DNA from 3 places in the Endozoicomonas sp. Z74 genome. Region 1 is predicted to be linked to each of the others. Evidence: predicted binding sites of a transcription regulator. Region 1 holds the regulator's gene; each other region holds the start of a gene.
What was found. The regulator sigma-54, encoded in region 1, starts transcription at its own class of promoters, with help from an activator protein. The targets are predictions, from matches to a motif close to TGGCACNNNNNTTGCTNT.

Region 1 (4,286 bases):
TGATGGCAGGCACTTCGCTGCTGATGCGTTCGGCAATAAATTCAAGGATTTTTTTCTTGCTGACCCCGTGCACACCGTGAAAGGTGCGCCCGGGAGTAAGGATGTGATTAATGATCATACACTCTTTATTGAAGAGACCGGATAGTGGGGCTGGTCAGACGACAAGATTCGGGTCGCTTCGGGGCGTCTTGGATTAAAGCCGCCCACTGGCTCCCTGCATCCGACCCAGCGTTTTTTCCTTGTGCTTGACCAGCTGCCGGTCAAGCCTGTCCGACAATTGGTCAATGGCGGCGTACATGTCTTCATTCTCTGCGGTGGCGTTGATATCGGCTCCACGGGTATGCAGAACCGCTTCTGCCTTGTGGACCAGCTTCTCTACACTCAGAGTCACCTGTACATTGGTGATATTGTCAAAGTGGGCGCCCAGACGTTCCAGTTTCTTGGCGACGTAGTCGTGCAGAGCTTCTGTTACCTCGACATGATGTCCACTGATGTTGACTTGCATGTAACGCTCTCCTGATCCCATTTCCAGATGTTTACCAGTGCGCGGGATTTTCGTACTGGCTGTATTATGGATTTTAACACTCTCCCTGCTGCTTGCGATGCCCTGGGGCAAAAAAACATCAGGGCACCAGTTGCTTTCGCTCATTAGAGGGTGGCAGGTTCATGGATTCGCGGTATTTGGCGATGGTCCGTCTGGCCACTTTTATCCCCTGTTCTCCCAGCAGGCTGGCAATTTTATTATCGCTCAAGGGTTTACGGGTATTTTCTTCCGCAATCAGCTTTCGAATATGGGCCCGGATGGCCGTTGATGAACACTCTCCTCCGGATGCCGTACTGACATGGCTGGAGAAAAAGTACTTCAGTTCATAGACCCCACGAGGGGTGTGCATGTATTTCTGGGTGGTCACCCGGGAGATCGTAGACTCATGCATGCCAACGGCTTCGGCGATATCGGCCAGTACCAGAGGCTTCATGGCCTCGTCACCGTGTTCCAGAAAGTCCTGCTGGTAAGCGATGATCTGACTGGCCACTTTCATCAGAGTTTCATTCCGGCTCTGAAGGTTTTTCAGGAACCATCGGGCTTCCTGAAGATGGTTTTTCATGAAGACGTTATCACGACTGCTGTTGGCCCGCTGTACCATGGAGGCGTAATTGTTGTTGATGCGCAGTTTAGGCAGAGCGTCGGAGTTCAGTTCCACCACCCAGCGGTTTTTTTCCTTGCGCACGGATATGTCAGGGACCACATACTCTGCCTCGGAAGGATCGATTACGTTGCCGGGCTTGGGCGTCAGACTCTGGATCAGGCCAAGCGCCTCGCGCAGCTGATCTTCCTTGAGCTTGGTTTTGCGCATGATCTGAGCATAATCTCTGGCCCCCAGGGCTTCAAGATGCTGCTGAATCAGTTTTTCGGCATTCTGGTAATGGGGGGTATCGTCTGGCAGTTGCTGCAGCTGAACCAGCAGGCACTCTTTCAGATCACTGCTGGCGCAGCCAATGGGGTCAAACTGCTGAATGCGGTGCTGAAGCACCTTCAGTTCTTCCAGGTCCAGTTCTTCCAGCTGGCTCTGCAGGGAGACATAGAGTTCATCCATGCTGCAGGTTAGATAGCCATCGGGATTGACCGCTTCGATAATGGCCAGGCCCAGCAGACGGTCCCGGTCGCTCATCGGGGCCATATCCAGCTGCCATTGAAGATGATCCTGAAGGGATTCCACGGTTTTGGAGCGGGAGAGGGGGTCGTATTCATCATCGCCACTGGCGGCAGGCAGGCTGGAATACACCTCGTCCCAGGCTGAGTCGACGGGCAGCTCGTTGGGAATGTTGTCTGCCCATTCCGCCATTTCCTGGGGCTGAGGCTCGATGGTGGTTTCGCTCAGATCCACCAGCTCTTCCTTGCCTCCGGAATCCGCTGCGTTGTCTGCTGTTGCGTCGGCAGCGGAATCACTGGCCTGGTTATCCTCTGCTTCCAGCATGGGATTGGATTCCAGGGCTTCCTGGATTTCATGCTGAAGGTCCAGCGTGGATAGTTGTAGCAGCCGGATGGCCTGCTGCAGCTGGGGAGTCATGGTCAGCTGCTGGCCCATCTTGAGCTGTAAAGAAGGCTTCATAGGGCAACCGTATACCTTTACTTCGTTGTCCGCTGGAGACCGTAACACCTTTTCGCCTGATTCAGCAGTCCAGTCCCAATGACTGTCAGTCAGCTTATTCAGACCGCCGGTGTCTGGTCAGTATTAGCACGGATGCTTTTGCGACCACTCTCCATGTGTGGCTGATTATAAACCCATAGTCAGGCCCGAAAAAAGTTGTATGAGCAAAAATAGAGATAAAAAAGTGTCATGAATACCCTGTTTTGGAGAGAAGACCTCAGGGAAGTTTCCGCCCGGATAACAGCGATGGGTTCTTCCTGCAGGGCGCTATCAGCGCTATCCACGGCGGAAATGAGAGTTACCCCGATAGCTTTTTTTTAAGTTGAGGCAATAACCCATTGGATTGATTTCGATCAATTACAAACGATAGTCCAAAAAATAGCCTGCCCGTCAATTTAAGATGATGGGAATCCCATGGATATTTTAATCGTTATACCAATTGTGGCGCTGGTGGTGTATGCCATCGTGAAAAATTTTAGTGCCTCGGCCTCTCTTGCCCTTGCGGGCATTGTTCTCCTGAGCGCTGCTGCTCTTATGGGGATCAAGGACATTCTGCCGGCAGACAAGGCAACCGGGTTTATGCCTTTTGATCTGTTTCAGCTGATGAACACGGTGTTCAGTTATCGGATGGCCAGTCTTGGCCTGACGATTATGGCCTGTGGGGGCTTTGCCACTTATATGTCACACATTGGTGCCTCAGAAGCGCTGGTTCGCCTTGCGGTCAAGCCGATCAGCCGTTTCCGGTCTCCTTATGTAGTGCTGGCTCTGTGCTATCTGCTCAGTGTCGTATTGCAGATGTTTGTCACCTCTGCCACCGGGCTGGGTTTGCTGCTGATGGTCACTCTATATCCGGTGTTGAGAAACATTGGTCTGAGCCCAGCTTCTGCCGTTGCTGTGATTGCCTCTCCTGCAGCGTTTGAAATCGGTGTGACCCAGGTGAATGCGAACTTTGCCGCCAGTCAGTCCGGACTGGATATTACCGAGTACTTCCTGGGATACCAGGCCTGGGTGACGGTACCTATGGCTTTGCTGGCTGCGGCACTGCACTTTTTCTGGCAGCGTCGCTGTGACCTGAAGGAAGGGTACATTGCTGCTGAGCACGTAGGTGAAGGGCTTGAATCCTCTGATGGTAAGGCGGATAAACCCGCAGCCCCCGGGTTTTACGCGCTGCTGCCGATGATTCCGTTTGCCTTGTTGCTGACGTTTTCCAAAATGATGGTTTCTTCCATCAAGATGAATCTGGTCATGGCCATGTTGATCAGTGTGTTTGCTGGCATCTTATGCGAGCTGCTGCGTTCAAGAAAGGTGAAAGAGTCTCTCGAAGGGTTCGATAAATTTCTCAGCGGCATGGGGGCTGTTTTCGGTCCTGTGGTTGGCCTGATTATCGGTGCTGAGATATTCGCAACCGGCCTGAAGCACATTGGTGCTATCGACTCATTGCTGGGATCGGCCCAGGGGCTGGGTATTGGCGCTGAGGCCATGGCCATTTTCATGGCGGTGCTTATTGCGGTATCGGCCATCATGATGGGGTCTGGTAATGCCGCTTTCCTGTCCTTTGCTACCCTGGCGCCGGATGTGGCAAAAAGCTTTGGTGTGCCTGCGGTGACCATGTTACTGCCCATGAACTTTGCCGCTTCTATGGGGCGCTCCATGTCGCCGATTGCTGCGGTGGTGATCGCCTGTGCGGGGATTGCAAAAATATCGCCGTTTGAAGTGGTGAAGCGCACATCGGTACCGATGATCGGCGCGTTCCTTTTGGGGATTGTGTTGCACGTTATTTTGTTTGTGTAACGTTCATTGCCACCTGAACCGGCCGTATTCTGGGGGGTAACCTGGAATACGGCTTTGCCGGTTTTGGAAAATACGTCCTCAACACAAGATGGGGGCAGCAGGTTGTGCTCATCCGTTAATTTCCTTATCTACAGAATCATTTGAATTATGGTGGGTAGAAATCAATGCTTACAATGTGAGAGTGGAAGAGTGTTCCCCTGCGGTGCGAGGGAACAAGGTAGGGCTATGAGGCTGCGCAACAACCCAGCTCAGCGCAGGATCTGGGTTAATTGTAGCGAGAGCTTATATTTTTCCCCCATTTTTCTGTAGACGATCATGGCTATAGAACTTATAAAGAAAAACAAA
Region 2 (4,286 bases), on a different contig from region 1:
TGTTGGAGAATCAGGCTGATGCCGAATGTCGCCAGCAGTGTCTCCAGGGGGCGGCCATACAAGTGCTGTATGACCAGCCGTTCAATAAGCACACCCACGGCACCCGCCACCAGAAATGCCAGGGGAATGGCAAGAAACAGGGACTGATCCACCAGAGAGGGAAACACCGACTGAATGACAAACGTCGTATAAGCCCCCAGCATCATCATTTCGCCATGGGCCATATTGATGACGCCCATCACCCCAAAGGTGATGGCCAACCCAATGGCGGATAACAACAACACAGAGCCCAGGCTCAGGCCAAAGAAAACATTTTCGGCAACGCCGTAGTAGGCCTGCCGCTGGTCAATGGTTGCCAGTGCCCGATCTATGGCAGAAGTTAATTTCGTATCCGGTCCCTCTGAATGGCGGGCCAGAACCGAGCGGATGTAATCGTTATCGGAGGAAGACAAATGCTCCAGAACGCTCAGTTTCATCACCTCATCACCCACCTGAAAATCATTGAGGGCAAGGGCCATGGACAGTGCTTCCCGGACCTCAGGATTGACCTCCCGGTCTTCCATCGCCCTCATCACAGAAACCAGCTGGGGATTGAGGCTTTTCTGGGAGTTTCGAATCGCCGCCAACCGTTTTTCCGGATCCTCTGACTGCAGATCCCAGGTGGCCAGGGCAGCCCGCAAGGCCGAGCGGAGCTGGTTATTGATCCGGGCTTTTTTCAGGGCCCGCTTTTTAACAGTGGCCAATGGCGTTCCACTCAGCGGATCCGTCAGCCGATAACGCTTGTCCGTTGTTTTTTCTGCCACCACCAGGCGGTTGTGTGCTTTTTCTATATAAAGCTGTCCGGACAACCAGTACTGCAACAGGTTCTGACTGGACTCATCCCCGGCAGCAGACAAGTCCGCGACTACCTGTTCCAGCTGCGACCAGGAACTCTTTTCCAGTAGAGGCTGAAGGGTCTTCACAGAGGCAGAAAAAGCACTGCGGGACAATAACAGCAGGACAAAAAGCAAGCAGCCTGACACCAGACGTCTGTATCGATATCGCATAAAAAGGCCTTTTAATGACCGGCTTCCCAAAGGAGGAAGCCAGTCAGCGGCAGAGACTCTTAACAAGAGGTTCTTAACAAAAGAGCGGCTCTCAATAAAAGAGATCAGTAGTTCTGGCCGGAACAGACACCGGTTTCGAGGTTGTAGTTGCCGCACTTCACTGGCGCAGACCAGTCCGCCACAATCTTGGCGCTTTCTGGCAGGTAATCGGTCCAGGCATCGCCAATCACCCCACCCTGGGTTTCCCAGACAATCTCAAACTGGCCATCCTCCTGGATCTCACCAATCAGAACCGGCTTGGTCAGATGGTGGTTGGTGTTCATAACCGCAGTACCACCGGTCAGATTGGGCACGGTGATGCCATACATGGCGTCACGAACGCTGTCCACATCCGTGGTTCCGGCTTTTCTGGCCGCTTCCACCCACATGTTAAAGCCGATATAGGTGGCTTCCATGGGATCGTTAGAGACCCGCTCCTCATTCTTCACAAACGCCTGCCAGGTCTCGATGAACTCATCGTTGGCCTCACTTTCTGCGCTCATGAAATAGTTCCAGGCCGCCAGATGGCCCACCAGAGGGGAGGTATCGATTCCGGACAGCTCTTCTTCACCCACGGAAAAGGCAATCACAGGAATGCTTTCCGCAGATACGCCCTGATTCCCCAGCTCTTTGTAGAAAGGCACATTGGCATCGCCGTTCACCGTGGAAATCACCGCTGTCTTTTTACCGGCACTGCCGAACTTTTTGATATCAGCGACAATGGTCTGCCAGTCCGAATGACCAAAAGGTGTATAGTTGATCAGGATATCCGCGGCTTTCACCCCTTTACTTTTCAGGTAGGCTTCCAGAATCTTGTTGGTGGTTCTCGGGTAGACATAGTCCGTGCCAGCCAGGACAAACCGCTGGACGCTGCCCCCCTCCTCACTCATCAGATAATCCACCGCAGGAATCGCCTGCTGGTTGGGGGCGGCTCCCGTGTAAAAGACGTTTTTCGAGGACTCCTCCCCTTCATACTGAACGGGGTAAAACATCAGGCCATTCAGCTCTTCCACCACCGGCAGTACGGATTTTCTGGAGACGGAGGTCCACCCGCCAAAAATCACATCCACCTTCTCTTTGACCAGCAATTCCCGGGCTTTCTCAGCAAACAACGGCCAGTCAGAAGCGGGGTCCACCACCACAGCCTCCAGCTGTTTGCCCAACAAGCCTCCTTTTTTATTCTGTTCTTCCACCATCATAAGAACAGTGTCTTTTAATGTGGTCTCACTGATGGCCATAGTGCCTGAGAGCGAGTGCAGAACGCCCACCTTGATGGTATCCGCTGCCTGGGTCATCACTGAAATAGACAGAGCGGCGGTAGCCACCGAAGCTCTCAACAATCCTTTACTCAGTTTTTTTAATTGACGCTTCATATCGCCCTCGTTGTGTTGGTTTTTTTATTGCAGTGCGGGTATGTGGGAAGCAGAACAGCAAGAGGCGTGCCATTGGATGTTTTGTATGCTGATCACTTCCGTAAGAAAGGCTTAAGATCGGGACTTCAGGAACCGTTAATGGCTTAACTGCCTCACAGGCCGGGGCTTGACAATGTCTGCCATATTTCAGAGCATCCGGCTCACCGTTTTGGATCATGCGCACCAGAATAAAGCAAAACAAATAACCAAATGGTCAATAATGAGCTGTTTCAAATGCATCAATAAAAGCTGATACCAGCAGCAACAGCGGGGAGCAGAGAGCCTGGAATGGCTTTTGCTATTTAAGCGTTCCAGGCTTCCCAGCCTCAAGCATAAAAACAACGGCTGATTATCAATAAAGGCCCCAATAAAAAAGGCTGAAGTATGCGGCTACCGTCTGATGAAGTGCTCAATCCTTCCACTGAGGATCAGTCCAAGGCTGAAACCAGAGCGGCAGGCTGGATCGCCGGCATTGATGTTGAGCTGTCAGCAGTGAACGGCCAGACCCGGATGGGCAGAACCCGCCATTATGGCCCCCTGCGGATTCAACGGCCTTTCTGGCCGGAAGGAAAAAGCCTGGCCCACTTGTACATTCTTCATCCTCCTGGTGGCCTGGTGGCGGGCGATGAGCTCAACCAGTTCTTCTCTGTGGCCAGGGACGCTTCCGGCCTGATCACCACCCCGGCGGCTGGCAAGGTGTACTTCAATGGCAACGGCCAGCAGCAAAAGCAAACGACCCATCTGAGCGTCAGTGACCAGGCCTCAGTGGAGTGGCTCCCCCAGGAAACCATTATTTTTGATGGGGCACAGGCTGAACTGAATACGACCATTGAGCTGTCTGGCACAGGCCAGTACGCTGGCTGGGAGATTATCTGCCTGGGCCGAACGGCCAGCGGTGAACAATTTACCCGGGGCAATCTCACCCAGACGCTTTTCCTGAGCCGTGATCACCGCCCCCTGTACCGGGAAAGACTTCAGTTTGATGCCACCTCCGGTTTCCAGCGCTCTCTGCTGGGACTGAATCGTCACAGCGTCTTTGGCTCTTTTCTAATGACGCTGGATAAAGCACCGGACGTTCCGGCATTGCATGCATTCCTTGAAGACAACCATTGGCAACAGGTGACCGCCATTACCTGGAGGGCCGGTGTGTTAATTATCCGTTACCTTGGCAACTCATCAGAGCAGGCCCGAACCGTGTTTACCCACCTGTGGACAAAAATAAGACCGCTGTTCAATGGACGGGAAGCCTGCTGTCCCAGAATCTGGAATACCTGAGCAAAATCCGAATAACACCATAAGAACGGGAGCCCTTCCATGGAACTGACCCCAAGAGAAAAAGACAAGCTGCTGCTCTATACCGCCGCACTGGTTGCCGAGCGACGTTTAAACCGGGGCGTAAAACTCAACTACCCGGAATCCATCGCTCTGATCTCCATGCACATCATGGAAGGGGCAAGAGATGGCAAGTCCGTGGCCCAGCTGATGAATGAAGGACGGGAGGTGGTCCGCCGGGAAGACGTTATGGAAGGTATCCCGGAAATGATCCATGAAGTGCAGGTTGAGGCCACTTTTCCAGACGGTACCAAGCTGGTCACCGTCCATAACCCCATTGCCTGAGGTGCCGTCATGTCTCATAAAGCGTCTGATACAGAGTCCCCACAAGGGGTTATTCCTGGTGAAATCATCGCCTGTTCAGAACCCATTGAGCTGAATTCAGGCCGTGAAACCCTGGCTCTGACCATTGCCAATACCGGAGACCGACCAATCCAGGTGGGCTCCCACTACCATT
Region 3 (4,286 bases), on a different contig from region 1:
TTGCTTCCGTTCAATGAAGGGCTTTCCTGAGCTGAAAAGGCTCATCAGGGAAACTCAGAGCATACGACGAATCACATCATTTTCCGGTTTATCCATAAACCGGTGCTTCAGGGCCCCAAGTAAATGAAGAACGATAATTCCCAGCAGAACATAGGGAATAATGTGATGAATGTCATGGAGGACCGTTGCCAGCTCTTTGTTTTTATCAACCAGATTGGGCATGGTCCATTTGAAGAAAGGGACGTCCCGCCCAGGCGCAGCACCTGACATCAGATAACCACTGGCGGGTACCAGGAACAGCATCAGGTAAAGCAGCCAGTGCACCAGATGTGCCAGTTTTCTTTCATACCATGGCATCGTCTCAGGAAGGGGAGGAACCCGGCTTGCCCAACGGAAAACAATCCGGGCAAACAAAAGGAACAGTACCAGAACCCCAAAGGATTTATGCCAGTGATAAAGGTCGTACTTATAACTGACGTCGTCTTCCAGGCTGGTCATGTACCAGCCACAGGCAATCAGCCCCAGAATGATCAGGGCCATAAGCCAGTGCATTAACCGCATGATCAGCGGATATTTTGATGAACTATCCATGGTGTTCTCCTTTCCCTGTAGTGGTATTCAAAGCCGGTTTTGACTTTATGCCCGAAGGTGGCCTGCATCGCTGGCTGATTCCTTTTGCCAGCTGAGCTTCAGAAGCGGCAGAAAACACCATTTTCTGTCCTTCGGTATCCACCAGTTCGAGCTTTTTTTCTTTTTTTGTCAACAGGAAAGTATTGCTGTAGTCCTCATTGTGCTTCAGTTCCCAGGTGTGGGGCGATTTTTTTTTCATGGGGCCATTAATGGTATACAGCTGGCAGTTACTGTCATACATCAGCAATGTAAAGGCATTGGGACGATCCAGCTTCAGGCCTCCATAGGGCATGTCATCATTACTGTTTTCAAGTACCCATACGCCGCTAGGTGGTTTCTCTGCAGAGGGAGCTGCTGCCATAGTTGCATTGGTTACCAGAAAGCCGGAAAGGATAAGGGAGGCTCTTCGACAAAGAATCAGCATGAATACATTCCACCCGCAGAACAAACGGGTGGAAGTATAGACAGGATACCTGAGGGGTAACGGGCTTCTTTATGGCAAAAAGCCAGGGGTGTTAACCACTGAGAGCCTCAAGGGCAACCGGGTACATGGATGCGATGTCACTATTGGAAGAGACACTGAGCCCAAGGTCTCTCACCAGGCCATCTTTAAGGCCGTAGACCCAGCTGTGAACATTCAATTCCTGCCCGCGGTTCCAGGCATCCTGAACGATGGTGGTGTCGCAGACATTCAGGACCTGCTCCAGAACATTAATCTCGCAAAGCCGGTCAAGCTGGGCACTCTGGTCTCCGGCTGCAGCAATGCGCTGGTCATGCTTTTTGCGGACATCCTGGACATGACGAAGCCAGTTATCAATAAGGCCGAGCTTTGAGTTCTCCATGGCGGCCTGGACACCACCACACCCGTAATGACCGGTAACAATGATGTGTTTAACCTTCAGATAATCCACTGCGAACTGAATCACGGACAGGCAGTTCAGGTCGGTATGCACCACCACATTGGCCACATTACGGTGCACGAACAGCTCCCCGGGCAGCAGGTCTACGATCTGGTTGGCGGGAACCCGGCTGTCGGAGCAGCCAATCCAGAGGTACTCGGGCGCTTGCTGCTTGGAGAGTTTTTGAAAGAACTCCGGGTCTTCATGACGAATAGAGGCCGACCATTCATTATTGTTTTTTAGAAGGTTATCCAGACTTGGCATACAGTCTCCTGATCCGGGAAATAGGCAGTCGAAGTTTATAGCAATACTCCGCTTTCAAGGCCAGCACAGAGTTGTTAGCAGTTTGTAAAGGAGCAGTGCTAACAGCCTGCAGGTTTTTTGAATCTCCCTCATTCCACTTTGGTGCGCCGGGTTGTGGCAGGCAAAGCCTGTGGCTTCATTTCTGAACGTGCAATACAGGGTTGAGAGCGCAACCTTCTCACTCAGAAGCGTGTTTAACGCATTGTATTTAAAGGCTTTTATTGTTTTTTTGGCGGATTGGCATGCTTGGTGCTTGGCTGATGGCTGGTGCAATGGCTCAACTCTGATCGGCCATTGCTGGCGAGATGGTTGATCTGCAGGCCTGACCTCAGGGAGAACGCCTGAGATACAAGCGCCTCAGCATTGGGAATGTATGGAAAGTCGGGAGGGATGAAATGAAGTGGCTCAAGCCGTTAAAGTCAGTGGCGCTCACTGCCCTGATGGGAGTTGGCAGTCTGGCTTCTGTATGGGGACAGGCGGATGCCCTTGAGATTGGCTACCCCGAAAAGGAAGAGTTGAAAATCGGGTTTATCAAACTCACGGATATGGCGCCCATTGCCATCGCCTATGAAAAAGGTTTTTTTGAAGATGAGGGGCTCTACGTCACCATTGAGGCCCAGGCAAACTGGAAGGTATTGCTGGATGGCGTGATCGATGGACGGCTGGACGGCGCCCATATGCTGGCAGGCCAGCCTCTGGCGGCCACCATGGGGTTTGGCACCCAGGCCAATATCATTACGCCCTTTTCCATGGATCTGAACGGGAATGGCATCACGGTTTCCAATGAGATCTGGAAGCAGATGAAGCCCAATATCCCGAAAATGGCTGATGGTCGCCCGGTTCACCCCATCAAGGCGGACTCCCTGAAACCGGTGGTGGAAAAATACAATGCCGATGGCAAGCCCTTTAATATGGGTATGGTGTTTCCGGTTTCCACCCATAACTATGAACTTCGTTACTGGTTGGCGGCAGGGGGCATTCATCCGGGGTTTTATGCGCCTCACAAAGGGGATACCTCCGGCCAGATCAATGCAGAGGCCCTGCTGTCCGTCACTCCTCCACCCCAGATGCCTTCCACCATGGAAGCAGGCACCATCTATGGTTACTGCGTCGGTGAGCCCTGGAACCAGCAGGCGGTGTTTAAAAATATTGGCGTGCCGGTGGTGACCGATTACGAAATCTGGAAAAACAACCCGGAAAAAGTCTTTGGTATTACCGAAGCGTTTTACAAAAAGTACCCGAACACCACCATTCGCCTGACCCGCGCCCTGATTCGTGCTGCCCAGTGGCTGGATGAAAACAACAACAGCAACCGCCCGGAAGCGGTGAAAATCCTGTCCCAGTCCAATTACGTGGGAGCGGATTATGAGGTGATTGCCAACAGCATGACCGGCACCTTTGAGTACGAAAAAGGCGACAAGCGTCCAGTGGAAGATTTCAATGTTTTCTTCCGGCATAACGCTACTTATCCCTACTACTCAGACGCTATCTGGTACCTGACCCAGATGCGCCGCTGGGGCCAGATTTCTGAGGATAAGAGCGACCAGTGGTACAAGGATCTGGCGGCAAAAGTGTATCGCCCGGATATCTATGAGAAAGCGGCCCTGTCCCTGATGGGGGAAAAGCGGGTTAAGGCAGAGGACTTCCCGGACTTTGCTTCCGAAGACGGCTTCCGGGATCCACAGACTCACTTTATTGATGGCCTGGTTTACAACGGCAAGAAACCCAATGAGTACATCAACCAGTTCACCATTGGGCTGAAGCAGGGTGACCGGATTTAAGGAAGGTGCAAAAAAGTCCTGCGGCGCTCTGGCCTGCCAGGGGGATTCAGAATCAAGAAAGCCTTTTGCAGGCATGTTGGCACCTGTCAAAAAAGGCAGACGCTGAGTCTGGATCCCCCTGGAGGCCCCGAAGGGCAAGACAAACAGCCCGCATCTACTGCGTTACAGTTTTTGTTAAGGACTAAGGCCATTAACTGCAAACTGCGCCTTGTATATGCAGGCTGTTTGTCTTGCAGAGCACGCACAGGACTTATTTGCAACTTCCTTAACCGGTTAGTCGAATCATCCTGAAGGGTAAAAGGAGTTTTTGTCATGGCAGAAGCAACCGCTATGAATCCATCAACAGAGGTGCCTCGCAGTACAGTGCAGTGGTATACGACTGCAGGCTGGCAGATGCTGAAAAAGTTGTCAGGCGGACTGCTGGTGCCATTGATAGGCATAGCGGTTTTTCTCCTGCTCTGGGCCGGAGCCGCCCGGAATATCAACACCTCTCTGGGGCAGTTTCCGGGGCCGGCCATGGTCTGGGAACAATTTGGTTCTCTTTACCAGGAGCATGTCACTGAGCGGGAAAAGGAAGCGGCCTTTTATCAGCGGCAGGAAAAACGCAATGCTGATCGTGTGGCTAAGGATCCGGATTATGTGCCGAAAATCCGGGCCTACACGGGCAAGGAAA

Region 2: the regulator sigma-54 is predicted to act here: its motif matches at 2,782-2,799, upstream of ACNRUY_RS14510 (urease accessory protein UreD).
Region 3: the regulator sigma-54 is predicted to act here: its motif matches at 2,071-2,088, upstream of ACNRUY_RS19440 (CmpA/NrtA family ABC transporter substrate-binding protein).

What each region holds. Positions count from the first base shown of each region.
Region 1 is NZ_JBLYZI010000032.1:11,714-15,999, forward strand. It holds gene ptsN (PTS IIA-like nitrogen regulatory protein PtsN) at 1-118, opposite strand, end outside; gene hpf (ribosome hibernation-promoting factor, HPF/YfiA family) at 194-505, opposite strand; gene ACNRUY_RS11380 (RNA polymerase factor sigma-54) at 624-2,111, opposite strand; gene dcuC (C4-dicarboxylate transporter DcuC) at 2,565-3,941, shown strand; gene ACNRUY_RS11390 (hypothetical protein) at 4,224-4,286, opposite strand, start outside.
Region 2 is NZ_JBLYZI010000048.1:6,261-10,546, reverse strand. It holds gene urtB (urea ABC transporter permease subunit UrtB) at 1-1,046, opposite strand, end outside; gene urtA (urea ABC transporter substrate-binding protein) at 1,151-2,380, opposite strand; gene ACNRUY_RS14510 (urease accessory protein UreD) at 2,882-3,772, shown strand; gene ACNRUY_RS14505 (urease subunit gamma) at 3,812-4,114, shown strand; gene ACNRUY_RS14500 (urease subunit beta) at 4,124-4,286, shown strand, end outside.
Region 3 is NZ_JBLYZI010000082.1:4,817-9,102, forward strand. It holds gene ACNRUY_RS19425 (cytochrome b) at 55-591, opposite strand; gene ACNRUY_RS19430 (hypothetical protein) at 584-1,054, opposite strand; gene can (carbonate dehydratase) at 1,146-1,793, opposite strand; gene ACNRUY_RS19440 (CmpA/NrtA family ABC transporter substrate-binding protein) at 2,273-3,613, shown strand; gene ACNRUY_RS19445 (ABC transporter permease) at 4,007-4,286, shown strand, end outside.